Regions from separate parts of the Desulfofundulus thermocisternus DSM 10259 genome, predicted to be linked through region 1. Evidence: a T-box and tRNA genes for the amino acid it is inferred to sense, from the RefSeq annotation. Region 1 holds a T-box; the other holds one or more tRNA genes.
The links. A T-box is a leader RNA that pairs with one kind of tRNA and senses whether it is charged. The one in region 1 lies ahead of ileS (isoleucine--tRNA ligase), so its partner is inferred to be a tRNA-Ile.

Region 1 (10,267 bases):
CCTGGACCGGGATGGTCGCGTGCTGCTTATAAACCCGGTGGTAGAAGAAATTTTTGATTTAAGGGAGGAGGCCTGCCTGGGGAAAAAAATCCTGGGGGTTATCCGTAACTATGACCTTGAGCGCCTCCTGAGCAGGACTCTGGAGTCGCAAAACTCCACCAGTGAGGAAATAAAAATTCTGGGGGCCGGCTCGGAGCCGCGTTTCTTTCGCCTCCAGGCCACCCCTCTGAAAGGTTGCCACGGGGAAACAGGCGGGGTAGTGGTGGTCCTTAGGGATATCACCGAACGCAAAAAGCTGGAGCAAATGCGAACCGAGTTTGTGGCCAACGTTTCCCATGAGCTGCGCACCCCTTTAACCTCCATTAAAGGATTTCTGGAAACCCTGCTCGACGGGGCGATTGATGATCCCGGGGCATCCCGTCATTTCCTGGAAATAATAAGCCAGGAAACAGAGCGCCTGACCCGCCTGGTTGATGAGCTGCTCAACCTGTCTAAAATAGAGGAACGGCGGGTGGTGCACCGCTGGCAGCGGGTGAACCTGGCGGACATTATCAGCCGCGTGGTCTCCCTCTTCCGGCCCCGGGCAGGGGAAAAATCGCTCACTCTCTCCCTGGAAGTACCCCGGGACCTGCCTGCGGTTTACGGTGACCCCGATATGCTCGCCCAGGTGTTGATTAATTTGCTGGATAATGCCGTTAAATATACCCCGCCCCGGGGCAGCATAACCATCCGGGCCATGGTCCGGGGGGATCAATTGAGGGTGGAAGTGGAGGATACCGGCATCGGTATTCCAGCTGAAAGCCTGCCCCGGGTTTTTGAGCGCTTCTACCGGGTGGATAAGGCCCGTTCCAGGGAACTGGGGGGGTATGGGATCGGCCTGGCTATTGTGAAGCATATTATCCGGGCCCACGGCGGGAAAATTGATGTGCAAAGCACGCCCGGGAAGGGAAGCCTGTTTTTCTTCACCCTGCCCCTGGCAGAAAATGTATCCGGTTAAAGCAGCAGAAAAGTTCATGTGGGGGTGCCCTGATGGAGAACCGGGTAAAAATTGATATTAAGAATTTAAACCTCTATTATAAGGATTTTCAAGCTTTAAGGGATATAAATTTAAGCATTCAGGCCAACAAAATAACTGCCCTTATTGGCCCTTCCGGTTGCGGCAAATCAACCTTCCTGCGCACCTTGAACCGGATGAATGATCTTGTCGAGGGTGTGCGGGTTGAAGGCCGGGTCCTGCTGGACGGCCAGGATATTTACGCTCGTGATGTGGATGTGGTTCACCTGCGCAAGCGGGTGGGCATGGTCTTCCAGCGCCCCAACCCCTTCCCCATGTCCATTTATGATAACGTGGCCTACGGTCCCCGGGTTCACGGTATTAAGAACCGGCGGCTGCTGGACGAAATTGTTGAAAGAAGCCTGCGGCAGGCGGCCCTGTGGGATGAAGTGCGGGACCGCTTGTTCAAGTCGGCCCTGGGTCTTTCCGGCGGCCAGCAGCAGCGCCTCTGCATTGCCCGCCTCCTGGCGGTGGAACCGGAGGTCCTGTTGATGGACGAACCCAGTTCCGCGCTGGATCCCATTTCCACTTTAAAAATAGAAGAATTGATTCAGGAGCTGAAAAAAGACTATACCATTGTTATTGTGACCCATAACATGCAGCAGGCCGCTCGGGTTTCGGATATTGCCGCGTATTTTTTAAACGGTGAAGTGGTGGAATGGGGGGCAACGGAAGAAATTTTCACCCGTCCCAGGGATCGGCGTACGGAAGATTACATTACCGGAAGATTCGGTTAATTATATTTACTGTATTCTGGCTTCCAGGGGATAAAGTTTATATTTTCCGGGAGGGATGACCGTGAGTCCCCGTTCTTCCTTTGAAAGGGCCCTGGCCGAACTTCAGCAGGACATCCTGCGCATGGCCAGCCTGGTGGAGCAGGCCATTTACGATTCAGTACAATCCCTGATCAGGCTCGACGTGGCCGGTGCGGCCCAGGTAATTATGAGCGATGAAATGATTGACGAACTTTACCTGGAAATTGAGGATAAGTGCGTCAAGTTAATTGCTACCCAGCAACCCCTGGCCCGGGATTTGCGAGTGGCCATTACCGGGATCAAGATTCTTTTGAGCCTGGAGCGAATGGCCGACCATGCGGTGGATATTGCCCGGGCTACCATGTGCCTGAGCGGCCAGCCTTTAACAGTAAAATGCCTGGATTATATCCCGCGGATGGCCCGGCTTGCCCAGCAGATGGTCAAGGACGGGCTGGATGCCTATGTCAATGGCGATGTCCAGAAAGCCAGGGAGATGTGCGCCCTGGACGACGAGGTGGATTATATTTTTGCCAGGGTGTTCCGGGAACTGGTCAACAGCATGAGGGAAGATCCCCGGACGGTAATGCAGTCGGCCTACCTTTTATATGTCAGCCGCTATCTGGAAAGAATAGCCGATCATGCCACCAATATCGGGGAAGCGGTTATCTACCTGGTTACCGGTGAGCGCTGGGAGCTGAACTGATTCTTAACTTTGGCGCAGGATTTACCCCGGGAAACGTCGAATAAATCAAGTTGCATCTACATCCAGGTTTGGCAGGTGACGGGATTGACTTCCCTGCCCCGGATCAGAAGAATATATTTCCTGGTCATCCTTGTCCTGATTCTCATGTTTTACCTGTGGAATCTGGTCAGGGTTCGGCTGGTAGATATAGAGTGGTTGAAGGAGGACAGGATTTCCCGCACCATGGCCACCTCCGGGTGGCTGATCAAGGAAGAACAGTTGCTTCTCTCACCGGGGAGGGGCCAGTTAAGACTGCTGGTGGATGATGGGGAAAGGGTGCGGGCCGGCGCTCCGGTGGCAGAAGTCATCCTCTCACAGAACGGTGGTGCAGGGGAAAAACGGGTTGTTTACGCCCCCCGGGGAGGGGTTTTTTGCAACCATATTGATGGCCTGGAAGAGGTGCTGCGGCCCGCAAATGCATTGAAAATGGAAGCCGTGGAAAAACTGGAAGTAAAACCCGTTTCTCCCGTTACCGGGAGCAGGGTGGAAAAGGGAGAGCCGGTGGGCAAGCTGGTGGATAACCTTTCCGGTATATGGTACTGGTGCCGCGTTGATGGGGAAGGAAACCGGGCGGTAAAATGGCCTGCCGGTCAGCAGGTGGTTATCCTGTGGCAGGGGCGGCCGGTGGAGGCCCGTCTGGAGAAGATTGCCGGAGAGGAAATGCTTTTTCTGTTACCCGCTTATCCCGGTGACCTGATTCACCGGCGCCAGGTTCAGATGGAGCTGAAGGTAGGGGAACTGTCCGGATATGTAGTACCTTCCCGGGCGCTGGTGAAAAGGGGGGAGGAGCAGGGAATTTATATTGTCTCCCGCCGCCGGGTCGCGTGGGTTCCCGTACGGGTCCTGGGGGGAACACCGGAACGGGTAATTATTACCGGGGAGCAGCTGTCTGCCTGCACCCGCTACGTGGCCAACCCGTTCTGGGTACGGGAAGGCGATGAACTGGAGTGAGGAGCTGGAGGGACGGATATTGGGAGTAAGGGAGAACCTTGCCCGTGTATGGGAACAGGTAGCAAGGGCAGCACTCAAAACCGGCCGGGATCCCGGTTCGGTTAAACTGGTGGCCGTAACCAAGAATGTTTCCCTGGAAGTCATGCAAGAAGCCCTGGCGGCAGGAATAAAAGTTTTTGGTGAAAACCGGGTGCAGGAACTGGTGGCCAAACAGCCCCGTCTGCCGGGAGATATTGAATGGCATATGATCGGGCATTTGCAAACCAATAAGGTAAAGTATATTATTGGTAAGGTGAGCCTGATCCATTCCCTGGACAGCCTGCGCCTGGCCCGGGAAATCAGCCGCCGGGCCCGGGAACGGGGGCTGGTGGCGGAAGTTCTGGTTCAGGTGAATATTTCCGGGGAAGAAACCAAATACGGTGTGCCGCCGGGAGAGGTAAAAAGCTTTATTGAAGAAGTGGCCGGCCTGGAGGGTGTCCGCGTGCGCGGGTTAATGACCATCGCTCCCTTTGTTTCCGATCCCGAGCAGGTGAGACCGGTTTTCAGGGAGCTGAACCGGATGGCCGGCTGGCTCAAGCGGGAATTGCCGGGATTGCCCCTGGATTATTTATCCATGGGGATGAGCAATGATTTTACCGTAGCCGTGGAAGAAGGGGCAAACATCATCCGGGTGGGTAGCGCCATTTTTGGCCCCCGACCATAATTCCAGGAGGGATAACCATGGCCAGGAAACTGGTGGACAAAGTCTTGGGTTTTATGGGTTTTGAAGAGGAGCCCGTGGAGGAAGAGGAAAAGGAGCATTTCCGGGAAGAAGATCCGGTGCCCCAGGTAAAGCGCAAGGGCCAGGTTTTCAGCCTGCACACCCAGCGCCAGGTGCGGGTTATTGTGGCCGAACCCAGGGTCTTTGAAGATGTGCAGGCTATAGCCGATCATTTGAAAAACCGTCGCCCGGTGGTGGTTAACCTGGAGAGGGCGGAAAGCGATCTGGCCAGGCGCATAGTGGATTTTATCAGCGGCGCCACTTACGCGCTGAACGGGAGCATGCAAAAAGTGGGTAATGGAATTTTTCTCTTCGTTCCCAGCAACATGGATATTGCAGGAAACATTAAAGAATATGGGGAACGGGGAATTTTCCCCTGGAAAGATGAATAACGGGGGTGTTCTTTTTGCCGTTAACGGGACTCGCCATTGGCTGCCTGGGGGGCGGGGCCATGGCCCAGGCCCTGCTTACGGGGTTGATTAAAAGCGGTATTCAGGCCCGTAACCTGTATGTGAGCGATACCCGCCACGAGAGGCTGGATTACCTGAGCCGGGAGCTGGGCGTTAATGGACGGGAGAGTAACAGGGATCTGGTCAGGGAGTCGGATGTGGTTATCCTGGCGGTTAAGCCCCAGGTGGTGGAGGAGGTTTTAAAAGAAACGGGGGACCTGTTCCAGCCCCGGCAAACGCTGATTTCTATTGCCGCCGGTATCACTACCCGGTTCATTGAAAAATTTCTCCCTGAGCCGGTACCGGTAATTCGCGTTATGCCCAATACGCCGTGTCTTTTGGGGTGCGGGGCCAGTGCCCTTTGCTCCGGCACCAATGCCGGCGACCGGGACCGGGAGCGGGCGAGAGCCATTTTCAGCGCCGTCGGCCGGGCGGTAGAAGTACCGGAAGGGTTGATGGATGCTGTAACAGGACTCAGTGGCAGCGGGCCCGCCTATATGTATGTTATCCTGGAGGCGCTGGCTGATGCAGGGGTGCGGGTAGGCCTCCCCCGGGATGTGGCTCTTCTGCTCAGTGCCCAGACCATGCTGGGGGCAGCCCAGATGGTCCTGGAAACCAGTGAACACCCCGGCCGCCTTAAGAATATGGTTACCACCCCGGGAGGGACGGCCATTGCGGGTGTTTATGCCCTGGAAGAGGGAGGGTTACGGGTAACCCTTATGCGGGCGGTAGAAGAAGCCACCCGCCGTTCCCGGGAACTGTCCGAGGGATTAAAATAAAAGGAGAGCGTCATGAGCCTGGAACGTATTATTAATGTCGCCTTTCAGGTATACACCTGGTTAATTTTTATCCGGATTATTTTATCTTTTATCCGTCACAACCCCTATCATCCTCTGATCCGCTTCATTTACGAAATTACCGAACCTGTACTGGGGTTTTTCAGGCGTTTTATTCCCCCTGTGGGTATGCTTGACTTTTCACCCCTGGTAGCCTTTTTTGCGTTGGAACTGCTGCGCCAGATAATCCTCAACGTGATCCGGGCACTGGGATTGTAGGACCAGAAGGATGTGAAGACGTGCTGGACAAGGAGTTTTTGCTCTGCCATGCCAGGAACCAGGAGGAAAAAGAGATGCTGGCCAGGATTTATGACCTGGTACAGCAGGTTTTACGTACCCGGCAGCCCCGGGTAACCGATTTCCTTGATCCCTATCACGCCGGTCTGGTGGATATGGCCCTGAAGAGGGTTCCCGATCTGGCAGCCGGAAGCGACGGCGGTTACCCGGCTGCCGAAAGGGTGCGCGTGCTTATTTATCCCGATTACCTGGAGCCCCGGGAGGAAGACTGGCAGCTGGCGTACCTTTCGCTGCGGGGCTCCTTTGCAGAGCAGGAGCTCAGCCACAGGGATTTTCTCGGGGCCCTGCTCTCCCTGGGCCTGCGCCGGGAGAAAATTGGAGACATCCTCCTGCATAACGACCGGGCTCAGCTGGTGGTGGCTGCCGAAGTGGCACCTTTCGTGCAATCCCAGCTGACCAGGGTGGGTTCCGTCCCTGTGACTGTGGAGGAGATTTCCCGGGAGCAGATCTGCCCTCCCCCCCGGCGGGTCAGGGAAATCAAGGCCACCGTTCCTTCCCTGCGCCTGGATGTGGTGGCAGCCGCCGGCTTTGGCACTTCTCGCACCAGGATGGCCCGGGAAATTACCGCCCAGCGGGTTAGCGTGAACTGGCAGGTCTGCACTGAACTTTCACGAACGGTGCGGGAGGGGGATATTATTTCCGCCAGGGGACGCGGTCGGGTTCAGGTGACCCGTGTCACAGGAACGACCAGAAGCGGCCGCCTGGCGCTTATCCTGCACCGGTATGTTTAACGGGTGGCGGTTTTATGGTCTTCCTGCGTGAAGAAAAGGAAGCGGTGGTTTTTAAGGTGCGCGTTCAGCCCCGGGCAGCCAGGAATGAGCTGACCGGGCTGCATGAAGATGCCCTGAAAATACGCCTCACGGCCCCCCCTGTGGAGGGGGAAGCCAACGAAGCCCTGCGTGATTTTCTGGCCCGGCTGCTGGGGGTGCCCAGGTCGCAGGTGGAAATTGTGGCCGGGCAAAAGGGACGCAGCAAGTTAATCAGGGTAAAGGGCATTGCTGCCGGGAGGATACTTTCCCTGCTGGAAACCACCACCGGCGCCAGGAACAACGGATAAAATGGTCGCTGTTCCGGCACGCCAGCGAGCGGCCTTTGAGCCGGGGAGAAATTAAACTTAACCCCGGCCTAACCGGCCCGTAAGATTGACGCTGGCCCTGTTTTTGTGTATAATACTCCTTGTTTTAAAGCTGTTAAAGCCTGTGAACGGGACGAGTAGCCCGGCACTCCTGTTACAGAGAGCCCGGGGAAGCTGGAAACGGGTACAGGGGTCCGCGGTGAAAATCACCCGGGAGGTTCCGGCTGAACGGCGGGTAACCGCCCAGTAAGCCCGGACGGTCAGCCACCGTTACCGGCAAAATGAGGGGACAGGTAGAAAGGCCTTTTTACCTGTCTAGAAGGGTGGTACCGCGGGAATATCCCGTCCCTTTGGGGCGGGCTTTTTCTATTTGGGGGACATGCTTGAGGACTAATGTTAGCCTGAGGTGGTGCGGATGGATTACAGCCAGACTTTGAACCTGCCCAAAACTGATTTCCCCATGCGGGCCAATCTGCCCCAGCGGGAACCAGAGATCTTGAAGTTCTGGGATGAAATTAATATTTACCGCCTGGTACAGCAAAAGAATGCCGGCCGGCCCAAGTTTATCCTGCATGACGGGCCGCCCTACGCCAACGGGCACATCCACCTGGGGACTGCCCTGAACAAGGTGCTCAAGGATATTGTGGTTAAATATCACTCCATGGCTGGCTATGATGCCCCCTATGTTCCCGGGTGGGATACCCACGGGCTGCCCATAGAACAGCAGGCCATTAAGAGCCTGGGGTTGAACCGGCATGCCGTTCATCCCGTGGAGTTCCGGCGCAGGTGTAAAGAATACGCTTTAAAATTTGTGGATATCCAGCGCCAGGAGTTCAAGCGCCTGGGTGTGCGAGGGGATTGGGAACATCCCTACCTCACCCTGATGCCCCACTATGAGGCCGCGCAGATAGGTGTTTTCGGAGAAATGGCCCGCCGGGGTTACATTTATAAGGGCTTGAAACCCGTTTACTGGTGCGCTACCTGTGAAACTGCCCTGGCCGAGGCGGAAGTGGAGTATCAGGATAAAAAGTCCCCCTCCATCTATGTTTCTTTTCCCGTTAAAGATGGAAGGGGCCGCTTGCCGGTTGGTAGCCAGGTGGTTATCTGGACCACCACTCCCTGGACGTTGATTGCCAATGTCGCCGTTTGCCTGCACCCGGAATTTGCCTATGCCCTGGTGGCTGCCGGTGCAGAGAAGTACGTGGTGGCCAGGGAACTGGTGCCTTCATTTGCCCGGGCCGTCGGCCTGGAAGAATGGACCGTTATAGAAGAGTTTACGGGGAAAGACCTGGAGGGTGTGGTTTTAAAGCACCCCTTTATCGAGCGGGATTCTTTAGTCATTTTAGGCGATCACGTTACCCTGGATGCCGGAACCGGTTGCGTGCATACGGCTCCCGGTCACGGCCATGAAGACTACCTGGTAGGGCTGCAGTATGACCTGCCCATTCTTTCTCCCGTTGATGGCCGGGGATATTTCACCGGGGAAGCGGGGCAGTTTGCCGGCCAGTTTTATGCGGAGGCCAACGATAATATTATTGCCGAGCTAAAAGCCAGGGGCAAGCTGCTCAATAGCGGTACCATCAGCCACCAGTACCCCCACTGCTGGCGCTGCAAGAAGCCTGTCTTTTTCCGGGCCACAGAACAGTGGTTTGCTTCCATTGAAGGCTTCCGCAAGAAGGCCCTGGAGGCTATCCGCCAGGTGCGCTGGATTCCGGCCTGGGGAGAAGAGCGCATTTATAATATGGTGGCCAACCGCAGCGACTGGTGTATCTCCCGCCAGCGGACCTGGGGTGTACCCATACCCATTTTCTATTGTCAGGCCTGCGGAAAAGAGATTATTACCCCGGAAACCATATCCCACCTACAGGGGTTGTTCAGAGAACATGGCTCGGATATCTGGTTCATGAAGGAAGCGGCGGAATTGCTCCCTCCCGGTTTCAAATGCCCGTTCTGCGGGGCCGGTGAGTTTACCAGGGAAACCGACATTATGGATGTCTGGTTTGATAGCGGTACTTCCCATGTGGGTGTGCTGGAGCAGCCGGATATATGGCCGGAACTGAGCTGGCCGGCGGATCTCTACCTGGAAGGTAGCGATCAGCACCGGGGCTGGTTCAACAGTTCCCTTTCCACGGCGGTGGCTGTGCGGGGCCAGGCTCCCTACCGGGCCGTACTCACCCATGGTTTTGTGGTTGACGAGCAGGGCCGCAAGATGAGCAAGTCATTGGGGAATGTTATCGATCCTATGAAGATCGTCGAGCAAATGGGAGCCGATATTTTACGCCTCTGGGTGAGTTCGGCGGATTACCGGGGTGACCTGGCGGTATCGCAGAACATCCTCAAGCAGATGACGGAAGCTTACCGTAAAATCCGCAATACCTGCCGGTTTTTGCTGGGGAACCTTTATGATTTCGGCCCCGGTGATCAGGTGCCCTATGAACAGCTTCCGGAAATGGATCGCTGGGCCCTTTTACGCCTGCACCGGATGATAGAACGGGTACTGGCTGCTTACAGGGATTATGAGTACCATGTGGTTTTCCACACCATTCATCATTTCTGTACCGTTGACATGAGCGCGCTGTATCTGGATATGATCAAAGACAGGCTTTATACCACTCCCGCCCTTTCCCTGGAGCGCCGGGCGGCTCAAACCGTGCTTTACCAGGTGTTGCATGCCCTGGTACGCCTGCTTACGCCCATTCTGGCCTTTACTACGGAAGAAATCTGGCGTTATGCTCCCAAAGAAAAGGATGCGCCGGTAAGTGTTCAGCTAACCGACATGCCCCGGGTCAATGAAGATTACCTGGATCCGGAACTGGAGACCCGGTGGGAGCGCCTGCTGGCGGTACGGGGCGAGGTTACCCGGTCCCTCGAAGCAGCCCGCAGGGAAAAGCTAATCGGTAACTCCCTGGAGGCGGCGGTGATATTATATGCCCGGGGGGAATTATATGATTTCCTCTCCGGGGTGGACGAGCTGCCGGCAATTTTCATCGTTTCCGCCGTGGAGCTGAAAAGGTGGGACGGGGACTTGCCCGAAAAAGCAATGGCTTCGGAGATGATTCCCGACCTGGCGGTGGCGGTGGAAAGGGCGCCGGGGAAAAAGTGTGAGCGCTGCTGGATGTACCACCCCGGGGTCGGACAGCATCCGGAACACCCCACCTTATGCCCCCGTTGCGCAGGGGTTATAACCGGGCAGTAAATAAAGAAACCCTTCTCCGTGGAGAAGGGTTTCTTTTTCGAGCCGGTAACAGCCTTCGCTACAGCCATTACAGATCCCTGCATAGCCCACGATAACCTTTCGGCTGTCGCAAACCATTACGGAACCCGTAATGACCTTTGCTCGACCATTAC
Region 2 (10,267 bases), on a different contig from region 1:
TAAATTCTCCAGGCTAATTTCCTCACCCAGCTGGGTCTTCACAAAGGCCGGTCCGGCTATGCCCATGAAACCGGTCTTCTTGCACTGGAAGACGAAGTCCTGCATCACCGGGTGGTAGGCCTGCCCTCCCAGGCAGGGCCCCATCAACAGGGCTATCTGGGGAATAATACCGGAGGCAAGGATTTGGGAGCGAAAAAGCCAGGCATAGGCCTCCAGGGTGTCCATGCCTTCTTGAAGGCGGGCACCGCCGGAGTCGTTCATGCCCACAAAGGGTATGCCCATTTCCTTGGCCATGTCTATGGCCTGGGCGAATTTTTTTCCGTGGTATTCACCAAAAGTACCGGCCATGGAGGTGTAGTCTTCAGCCGCCACCATCACGTTCCGGCCATTTACCTTGCCGTAACCCACTACCACGCCTTCAGCCGGAACTTCCCTTTTGTCCATCCCAAAGGCCGTGGTGCGGTGCTTAACGAACATGCCTATTTCCGTAAAGGTGCCGGGGTCAAAGAAGTATTCTATCCTTTCCCGGGCCGTCCACTTGCCAGCTTTGCGCTGTTGTTCTACCGCTTTGGAACCACCCATTTGCAGGATTTTTTCTTTTTTCTCCTTGAGTTCCTGGTATCGATCCATTTGTGCTTCCTCCTCCAGATGTGATCAGGACGAACGGTTGGCTTTGCGATAACCCAGTGCATCCTGGGAGATAATGAGCTTGTGGATGTTGCTGGTACCTTCCACTATTTGATAGTATTTGGCGTCACGGAAGAACCGGGCCACGGGATATTCTTCGGAGTAACCGTAGGCACTGTATATTCTCAGGGCATAATCAGCGCATTTATTGGCAGCTTCACTGGCAAAAAGCTTGGCCATGGAGGTTTCCAGGGTGTTGGGTACACCTTTATCCTTCAAGAAGGCCGCCCGGTAGGTTAATAGACGGGCCGCTTCAATGTCCACGCACATCTGGGCAATCATGTCCTGGATCATCTGGAACTTGCCGATGGGCTGGCCAAATTGCTCCCTGGTATTGGCATATTCAATGGCGGCGTCGAGGCAGGCCTGGGCCACTCCCACCGCGCCTGCGGCCGAGGCCAGGCGGGTGTTGTCCAGTTGCTGCATGCAGATGGCAAATCCCTGGCCTTCCTGTCCCAGCAGGTTTTCTCTGGGTACCCTGCAGTTTTCAAAGGTGATGGTACCCACGGGTGATGACCAGTTACCCAGTTTTTCAGTTATGGCTTCGACGGTAATGCCTTCGCTCTTCATATCCACGATAAAGGCGGACATGCCCTTGGCCCGCTTGGAGGGATCCGTATAGGCGTATACCAGGGCTATGTCGGCTACGGGTGCCAGGGAGATCCACATCTTGCTGCCGTTCAAAATGTAATAATCTCCTTCCAAAACAGCGCGGGCTTTCATGGACGCCACATCGGAGCCGGCGTTGGGTTCGGTCATGGCAAAACATCCCAGCAGCTTGCCACTGGTTAGCCCCGGCAGGTATTTTTGCTTCAGTTCCTCGCTGCCGTAACGCCAGATGGTTATGGCCGGGCCGAGGGTGTTGGCTGCAAATATGATGCGCAGGGAGCTGTGCACCCGGGCTATTTCTTCAGCCAGAATGGCCAGTGCCAGGTAGCCCAGCCCGTTCCCACCGTATTCTTCGGGAATGACGCAGCCCAAAAAGCCCAGCTCCCCCATCTTTTCCACCAGATCCCGGCGAAAGCGGTGGGCTTTGTCGTCAGCATCCACCGTGGGTAATACTTCGCTTACCGCAAAATCGCGTGCCAGCCTTTTAATGTCCTGCAATTCTTCCGGTAAATCGAAATTCATATGATCTCCTCCCGGCAGGTAATTCTTTTTTCCCCGGTACCCCGGGTAATATGGTTCTTTATGTTTGGGAATAACCCAGTTTGCGGGATAGTGTCTCCGCAGCCCGCTTCACTTCCCGGATTAATACCTGTAATCGTTCTTCGGGAAAGCGGCTTTCTATACCAATGATCCCTATGGAAGCCCTGACGGAACCTGAAAAATCGTAAACCGGCGCGGCAATACCTACACCGTGGTCGAGATAGTCACCGTAGGTGATGGCGTATCCCTGTTCCCGGATTTTTTTGATCTCCTCCAGCAGAACTTTTGCATTCAGGAGTTCCTGGTTTTCCGACATTTCCTTGATATACTGGTGAATAAAATCGTCCTCCATAAAGGAGAGCAAGGCTTTCCTTGCTGCACCCCTGTGCAGGGGAACCTCTTTGCCCACCAGTTCCATTACTTTTACCGGATAGGGTCCTTCAACCCTTTCCAGGAAAACACCCATTTTACCCTGAGCTACGGTAAGGTAGGAATCTTCACCAGTAGAAAGGGTAAGCTCTTTTAAAACGGGCAGGGCTGTCTTCCTCAAATCCAGCGTGCCCCTGACCTGCAGGCCCATTTTCAACAGCTGGGGACCCAACCGGTAATTTTTGGTTACAGGATCCTGTTCGACTATCCCAAATTCTTTAAATGTTTGCAAAAAACGATGGATGGTACTGGGTGGAAAACCCGTAAGGTGAAAAAGCTCCCTTATGGACAAGCCGTTTTCGGATCCTTTTTCCGAAATAGCCTGAAGGACAATCAGGCCCTTGCGCAGAGTGTTGCTCATCAGAATCAGACCATTCCATATATCGAAATTGATTCCGATAAATAGCTAAACGTATTTTTTTTATTTAGACATTCCTTTCTGTTTCCCTGCAACCCGGCAAAAATATAAAAATTAAAGTTAATTTTCCGACCTCTAACTTCCCACCTCCGACTTCCATTTAGATTGCCCCACACGCCTTTAACTCTTCAATTTCATCCGCAGTATACCCCAAACTCGTAAGAATTTCGCAGGTATGCTGGCCGAGAAGGGGAGGCGGCAGGCGGTATTCAATGGGCATTTCGGAGAAGTTCAATGGACTGCCGAGTACCTTGACTTTACCTGCTTTTTCATGATCCATTTCCACAACCATGCCCCGGTGCAAGACCTGGGGATGGGAGACTACCTCCGAAATGGCGTTGATCATCCCGCAGGGTACCTTGTGCTCGTGCAGCAAATTTACCCAGTAACTAGCATCTTTCTGGATAAAGATTTCAGCCAGCAGCTTCTCCAGTTCATCCCGGTGTTTTACCCTCATCTCGTTGGTCACGAACCGGGGATCGTCCACAAACTTGAGGTCCAGAGCGGCACAGAAACGCTGCCAGATGGCGTCGTTGCCCACGGCCAGGATAAAGTACTTGTCCCTGGCCCGGAATGCCCTGTACGGCACGATGGAAGGATGACCCGAGCCCATACGGATGGGATCCTTCCCGGACGCAAAATAGTTGCTGGCCATGTAGGTCAACCAGGAAACTTCCGTATCCAGAAGGGAGATGTCGATGTACTGGCCTTTTCCGGTTTCTTTACGGGCCATCAGGGCGCTTAAGATCCCAATAACGGCATACATACCCGCTCCAATATCAATGATGGCCACGCCAATGCGGACGGGCTCACCATCTTTTTCCCCCGTGATGGACATCAGCCCGCCCTCACCCTGCATCAACAGGTCATAAGCAGGATGATCGCGGTAGGGACCGTCCTGACCATATCCGGACAGGGAACAGTAGATAATCTGCGGATTAATTTCTCTAATCCGTTCGTAATCCACACCCAACCGCTGCACAGTTCCGGGCAGGAAGTTTTCAATCATCACATCTGCCTCTTTGGCCAGCCTGTAGATGATTTCCCGCCCCTTGGGGGATTTCATGTTAACGGTAATGCTTTTCTTGTTCCTGTTGACGCTTAAGAAATAGGCGCTTTCTCCGTTAACAAAGGGTGGACCCCACCCCCGGGTTTCATCCCCGACCCCGGGCATTTCCACCTTGATCACTTCTGCCCCCAGATCACCAAGAATCATGGTGCAGAAAGGTCCTGTCAGGACGCGGGATATATCCAGCACCTTAATTCCCTCCAGGGGCAACTTTATTTTTTTCCCCGCCGTCATGCTGTCTCCCCTCCTTGTTCCAAATAGTAAAATGGGTTCCAATAGATGAGTTATTATTTTAGACAGACATTTGGTTTTTCCTGCTGTTATGACAAAAATTTTTACTTAATATTCTTGAGAGATTTAAAGCGCTAGAAAGAGAAAAAGAGCCCCCTCTTCAAGGGGACCCTGGTTTTACCGGTGTGCGAAAGTGTGCAATTTGCCTTTTCGCAATCTATCCAGCTACCTTCTATAAGAGAAAGCCTCCGATTCACGGAGGCCTTGATTTCACTGGTGGGCGATGACGGATTTGAACCGCCGACCCCATGCTTGTAAGGCATGTGCTCTCCCAGCTGAGCTAATCGCCCGTATGGTGACCCCAGCGGGATTCGAACCCGCGTTACCGCCGTGAAAGGGCGGTGTCTTAGACCACTTGACCATGGGGCCGTAAAACGGTCGTCAGTCGTCGGAAGTCAGAAGTCAGAAATAATTGCCGACTATATCTCTCATACCCAAAAAATGGCCTCAAAATCAATGATAATCTCTGACCTCCAACTTCCGACCTCCAACTTCCGACATCCGACTTCCATTCTGGTGGGCCCACCAGGACTCGAACCTGGAACCAGCCGGTTATGAGCCGGATGCTCTACCAATTGAGCTATAGGCCCACAAAGCATTGAAACACATAACATGCACTAATGATTATACATAAAATTACGGCCCCGGTCAATGGCTTTGTAAAGAAAAATTATCCCGGGGCTGGTGTTTTAATCTAAGTAATCTTTAAGTTTCTTGCTGCGGCTCGGGTGCCGCAACTTGCGCAGTGTTTTCGCTTCAATCTGACGGATCCGTTCCCGGGTCACTCCAAATTTCTGGCCAACTTCCTCCAGAGTCCGGGCACGGCCGTCGTCCAGGCCAAAGCGCAGGCGTAATACCTTCTGTTCCCGATCGGTAAGGGTTTTTAAAACCTCCTCCAGCTGCTCCCGCAAAAGCGTATAGGAGGCCTCTTCCGCCGGCGCCCTGGCGTCCTGGTCTTCAATGAAATCTCCCAGGTGAGAATCTTCTTCTTCACCAATAGGCGTTTCCAGGGAAACGGGTTCCTGGGCTATCTTCATAATTTCACGTACTTTTTCTTCAGAAATACCCATCTCCTTGGCTATTTCCTCCGGAGTTGGTTCCCGGCCCAGTTCCTGCAGGAGCTGGCGGGAAACACGGATAAGCTTGTTGATGGTTTCCACCATGTGCACCGGTATGCGGATGGTCCTGGCCTGATCAGCAATGGCCCGGGTAATGGCCTGCCGGATCCACCAGGTAGCATAGGTACTGAACTTGTACCCCTTGCGATAATCAAATTTTTCTACTGCCTTGATTAGCCCCAGGTTACCTTCCTGGATTAGATCCAGAAAAAGCATCCCCCGGCCTACATAACGCTTGGCTATACTTACCACCAGGCGCAGGTTGGCTTCTGCCAGCCGCCGTTTCGCTTCCTCGTCCCCCTGCTCAATTCTCTTGGCCAGTTCAATTTCTTCCTCCGGTGTTAAGAGGGGGATACGACCAATTTCTTTCAGGTACATTCTAACGGGATCGTCTATGGCGATACCCTCGGGAATGGAAAGGTCAACATCTTCCTCCGCTGAAGGTTCTATAACGGCATCGTCCATGGGTTCCAGATCCGGAACCTCGGGTACAACCTCGATACCCATACTGGCCAGCTTTTCATAAATATCGTCAATTTGTTCCGGCGTCAGATCAACCCCTTGCAGGGTATCCATAATTTCACTATAGGTCAGGATGCCTCTTTTCTTACCTTTTTCGATTAATTCCTTGACGCACTCGAGTTTATTCAATTCATCCCCCAATTTATTCATTCCCCCTTTCCAGCAAGGGTTTACTCTTCTGTAACAGTTTCTGCAGGTCACCCAACACCCGGACTATACGCCCCTGATCACCAACCCGCTCTGCTTCGGCCAGCTCCTGTACCAGCCTTTCCCTCTGCTCCTGGAGATAGCTCCTTTCAACAGCCCGGGTCAGGTCGGAAATTATTTTAACCGGGTCACCCCCGGGTATTTTTTCCATTAGCAAGCGGCTTAATAAGTGTTGTTCTTCTTCATCCAGCTCATCCATCCATGCAGCCGGATCAACCCTCTCTCCCCGGCAGATAATCTTAAAAATCCGGCGCAAACCGGGCTCCCGGGGGAAGGATTCTCCCAAACGCTGGCGTACTTCCTGCACATAAGCCGGATAATGTAACAGCAACTGCAGAAGAAACAATTCCGCCTTATTGTGGGCGTTTGCTAATATATTATGCTTATTTTTAGCAATTTTATCCGAATTTAGCCATTTTCTTCCCGGGTTTCTATTAAATCGCCGTAAAGCATCTCTCACCGCTTCCCAGCTTAAGCTCAGGCGGGCAGCTACCCGCCTGATACCCTCTTCCCGCTCTGCTTCCCCGGGCATGGCCGCCAGGTTTGGCAGGACCTGAGCCAGAAGGGAAGCGGAACTTCCACCATTTTTTGCAGCCTGGTTTAATTTATAATCCAGTAACGGAGCTGCCGTTTCGACCAGTTGCTGCCACTTTTCCCCACCATGCTGCCTGATATATTCATCCGGATCCTTTCCTTCGGGAATGGTAACCACGCGAACACGAAAGCCAATCTGCTGCAAAAGATCCAGTCCCCGGATAGAAGCGGCAACTCCCGCTGTATCCGCATCATAAGCAATTACTACATCCCTGGTATAACGGGACAAAAGATGACCCTGTTCTGCAGTAAGACTGGTCCCCAGGGAAGCCACCACGTTACGAACGCCATGCTGGTAGGCGGTAATCACATCCATATAGCCTTCCATGATGATGGCACAGCCCTTTTCCCGGATAGCAGCCCTGGCCAGATGCAGGCCGAAAAGCAATTTTCCCTTATTGAAGATTAAACTCTCCGGGGAATTCAAGTACTTTGGCTGGCTGTCATCCAGCACCCGTCCCCCGAAACCAACCACCCTTCCCTGGGCATTATATATGGGAAAGATCAGGCGGTTTCTAAACCGGTCGTAAAGCTTTCCCCGATCCCCCCTGGTTAAAAGACCCAGATCCACAGCCCGGTGCAAAGAACAGTTGCGGGAGGCAAGAAACTGCAACAGGGTATCCCACCCGGGAGGAGCATAACCCAGTTGAAATATCTCCTGGGTATGCCGGGATACTCCCCGCCTTTCCAGGTAGCTGCGGGCTTCCTCCGCCTCCGGCCGGTGGATGAGAATATGGTGGTAAAAGTCCCGCACCATGGCGTTAATTTCCCAGGCCTGTTCCTCCAGCCAGGCCCGCGTCCCCTCCCGGAGCCTTTCAGTACGTGGTACGGTAATGCCGGCCTGTTTCGCCAGCCGGTATACCGCCTCGGGAAAAGTAAGGTTTTCCTGCAGCATTAAAAATTTAAAGACGTTGCCACCCGTCCCGCAGCCAAAACAGTAAAAGATTTGCTTCTCCGGGCTTACGGTAAAGGACGGATCCCTCTCCTGGTGAAAGGGGCAAATACCGACATAATTTTTCCCCTTCTTTTCCAGGCGAACATATTCACCAATTACCTGCACAATATCAGTAGCCTGGCGAACAGATTCCACCACTTCATCAGGGATTAACCCACCCATGGGAATCACCCTTCTAACCCATCCCAGGAGCGTCACGTCCCTCTGTGAAAGAGGTATTCGCTATCACTATAGATTTTCCTCCCCAAACCTTCGACAATTTTTCTACGACACGGGAAAAGCCCGGGGAATAAAGAGACGGGAGAACTGGGCAATAGCGAAATGATCGGTCATACCTGCAATGTAATCACAAACAACCCTTTCCACTCCCATTTCCTCGACTTTCTTAAGTTGTTCCGGGGGTAAAGCTTCCGGATGCCTGGTGAAATAGAAGTACAGGTACTGAACCACGTTTTTGGCTTTAGCTTCCTCTTTTTTGGCCTCCGAGCCAACATAAACGCGAGCAAAAAGGAAGGCACGCAATTCATCTGTAGCCTGCTGGACCTCGGAACTCATGGAAATCACCGGTTTATCCCAGCTGTTGTTGATCAGATCCAGAACCATGGTATTAATGCGCTCCCGGTGTGTACGCCCCAGGACATCAAGGCAGGCCCGGGGCAGATCATTTAAAGTAAGAATGCCGCTCCGGATGGCATCGTCAATGTCATGGTTAATATAGGCTACGCGATCACAAATTCTCACCACCTGTCCTTCCAGAGTAACCGGTCTGCCGGGGCCAGTATGGTTCAAAATCCCATCCCGTACTTCCCGGGTAAGGTTGAGACCCTTTCCCCCTTCCAGTTCATCCACGATTCGCAAGCTCTGCTCGTTATGGCGAAAGCCAGGGGGGTAGACTTCATTTAAAGCTTCTTCCCCAATATGACCAAAAGGGGTATGCCCCAGGTCATGTCCCAGGGCAATGGCTTCGGTAAGGTCTTCATTTAAGCGCAACGCCTTGGCCACCGTGCGGGAAATTTGAGCCACTTCAAGAGTATGGGTAAGCCGGGTGCGGTAATGATCGCCTTCAGGGATGATAAATACTTGAGTTTTTCCTTTTAAACGGCGAAAACTTTTGGAATGGATAATCCTATCCCTATCCCGCTGAAAAGCGGTGCGTACCTGGCAGGGTTCCTCGGGGTACAGGCGACCGGCACTGGCCGAACTGCAACAGGCATAGGGAGATAACTGCTGTTCCTCCAGCCTTTCGGTACGTTCTCGAATGTTCATTTTATCACCCCGATGAAAAACCCCCGGGGCCGTATTAAAAAACCGGGGGTATTGACTCTATCCGCCCGTTGCCCGGGACCTTTTACGCAAATCCCGGGTAGCCAGGGCCACTTCCACCACCCGCCGGGCCAGAATTCTTGCCCGCTGCAATCCCAGGATATCCTCACTGGCGGGATCCTGGGCGCAGGCGCCCTGATGCCCGGCATCATCCTCCAGGTAACCGTCCCCCACCACGGTCATTCCCTGGCAGAGCATCATATCGTGCATTGTTCTAAGGGCAGTCTCCTGACCGCCAAAGCGGGAGCCACCTACCGTTAATGCCCCGCCGACAACATTAATAAGGGCTTTTTCCCGGCGCAAAAGACGGGTGCGGTCCCAGAAAGCTTTTAAATGAGAGGAAACAGTGCTGAAATAAACAGGGCTTCCCATAATGATACCATCGGCCTGGCGCATTAAATTGAAAATCTCTTCCAGACGGGTTCCGGAAAAACATTTCCCGGTACAGGGATCCGAGCAAACAGTACAGTAAGGGACCTTTAATTCTGCCAGAACCTCGGAAACCTGACAAAAGGTAAATCTTGCACCCGCAGCTTCCACCACTTCCCTGGTGGCCAGCAGCATCTGGGCAGTACTGCCTGTGCGGCGAGGACTGCCGTTAATAGCCAGAACCAGCATCTTCAAACCCTCTCTTAAAAAACTTAAACAATGTTATTTTACCTGTAAAAAAAATTTCCTTCCTTAAAATTTTAAAAAACATTATTCCCGGTGAAATAAATTTAGACCTTTTAAGGGCTTTTAAGGCAAACTTGAGCTATTAAAGTATAGATAGGACCACCGGGAGTAAGCTTGCTTTGCATAAGGTCCACTGAACCCACCTGCATCCAGCCCAGATTATCATAGTCAGGGCCAAGCTGGCGCACCATGGTCATCAATTCCGGTGCCCCCCGGAGTGAGCGCAACCTGGCCAGGGTCAGGTGAGGTGAAAAAGACCGCCCCGGTAGCGGTATCCCGAATGGCAGCATCGCCCCGGCCACCAACCGGTGAATTTCCCACAACTCATTCTCCCCGCCAGCAACCCCCGCCCAGAGTACCCGGGGATGCCGGGCATCCGGGAATACACCCAGACCACCCAGTTGCAGGGTAAAAAATTTCCGGTCAAGCAGAGCCCCTTGAACTGCCGAAACAAGGGCGTCTATTATGGCCACATCCACTTCACCTAAAAAGTGAACAGTTAAATGCAGGTTTTCCCTTCCCACCCACCTGGCATCCACCCCTGTTCCCCGCAGCTGTTTTTGAATCTCCCACAGCCGGTCTTTAATCTCATTGGGGAGATTTATGGCCCAGAAAAGCCTTAAGGTTTTACCCATTCCTTCCCTCCTCTTCCTCGCTATATGTAAGCCAGATCAACTTCTTTCTCACCCAGGCCCAGAGCCTCCGCGATCATGCGGGCATATTCCGCCACCTTTTCACTATGGCCCATTGTGTACTGATCCCGTGCTCCAATGGCTTCGGCGAAAGCGTAGATGGTTTCAAACTGTTCCGAAATGGTGGTCAAACGGTTG

Region 2: it has a tRNA-Ile gene. The T-box ahead of ileS (isoleucine--tRNA ligase) is inferred to sense a tRNA for this amino acid. The anticodon was not compared.

Annotation. Positions count from the first base shown of each region.
Region 1 is NZ_JMLG01000003.1:91,579-101,845, reverse strand. It holds gene pnpS (two-component system histidine kinase PnpS) at 1-997, shown strand, start outside; gene pstB (phosphate ABC transporter ATP-binding protein PstB) at 1,030-1,791, shown strand; gene phoU (phosphate signaling complex protein PhoU) at 1,853-2,512, shown strand; gene BR83_RS0104540 (HlyD family efflux transporter periplasmic adaptor subunit) at 2,597-3,502, shown strand; gene BR83_RS0104535 (YggS family pyridoxal phosphate-dependent enzyme) at 3,489-4,205, shown strand; gene BR83_RS0104530 (cell division protein SepF) at 4,223-4,654, shown strand; gene proC (pyrroline-5-carboxylate reductase) at 4,669-5,490, shown strand; gene BR83_RS0104520 (YggT family protein) at 5,503-5,766, shown strand; gene BR83_RS0104515 (YlmH family RNA-binding protein) at 5,787-6,575, shown strand; gene BR83_RS0104510 (DUF167 domain-containing protein) at 6,590-6,901, shown strand; T-box leader at 7,035-7,272, shown strand; gene ileS (isoleucine--tRNA ligase) at 7,335-10,115, shown strand.
Region 2 is NZ_JMLG01000001.1:187,246-197,512, forward strand. It holds gene BR83_RS0101000 (acyl-CoA carboxylase subunit beta) at 1-630, opposite strand, end outside; gene acd (glutaryl-CoA dehydrogenase Acd) at 655-1,818, opposite strand; gene BR83_RS0101010 (IclR family transcriptional regulator) at 1,877-2,626, opposite strand; gene BR83_RS0101020 (CaiB/BaiF CoA transferase family protein) at 2,784-3,986, opposite strand; tRNA gene BR83_RS0101025 (tRNA-Val) at 4,258-4,333, opposite strand; tRNA gene BR83_RS0101030 (tRNA-Glu) at 4,337-4,412, opposite strand; tRNA gene BR83_RS0101035 (tRNA-Ile) at 4,558-4,633, opposite strand; gene rpoD (RNA polymerase sigma factor RpoD) at 4,733-5,833, opposite strand; gene dnaG (DNA primase) at 5,826-7,601, opposite strand; gene BR83_RS0101050 (deoxyguanosinetriphosphate triphosphohydrolase) at 7,704-8,705, opposite strand; gene BR83_RS0101055 (flavodoxin family protein) at 8,763-9,380, opposite strand; gene thpR (RNA 2',3'-cyclic phosphodiesterase) at 9,491-10,072, opposite strand; gene BR83_RS14655 (PAS domain-containing protein) at 10,093-10,267, opposite strand, start outside.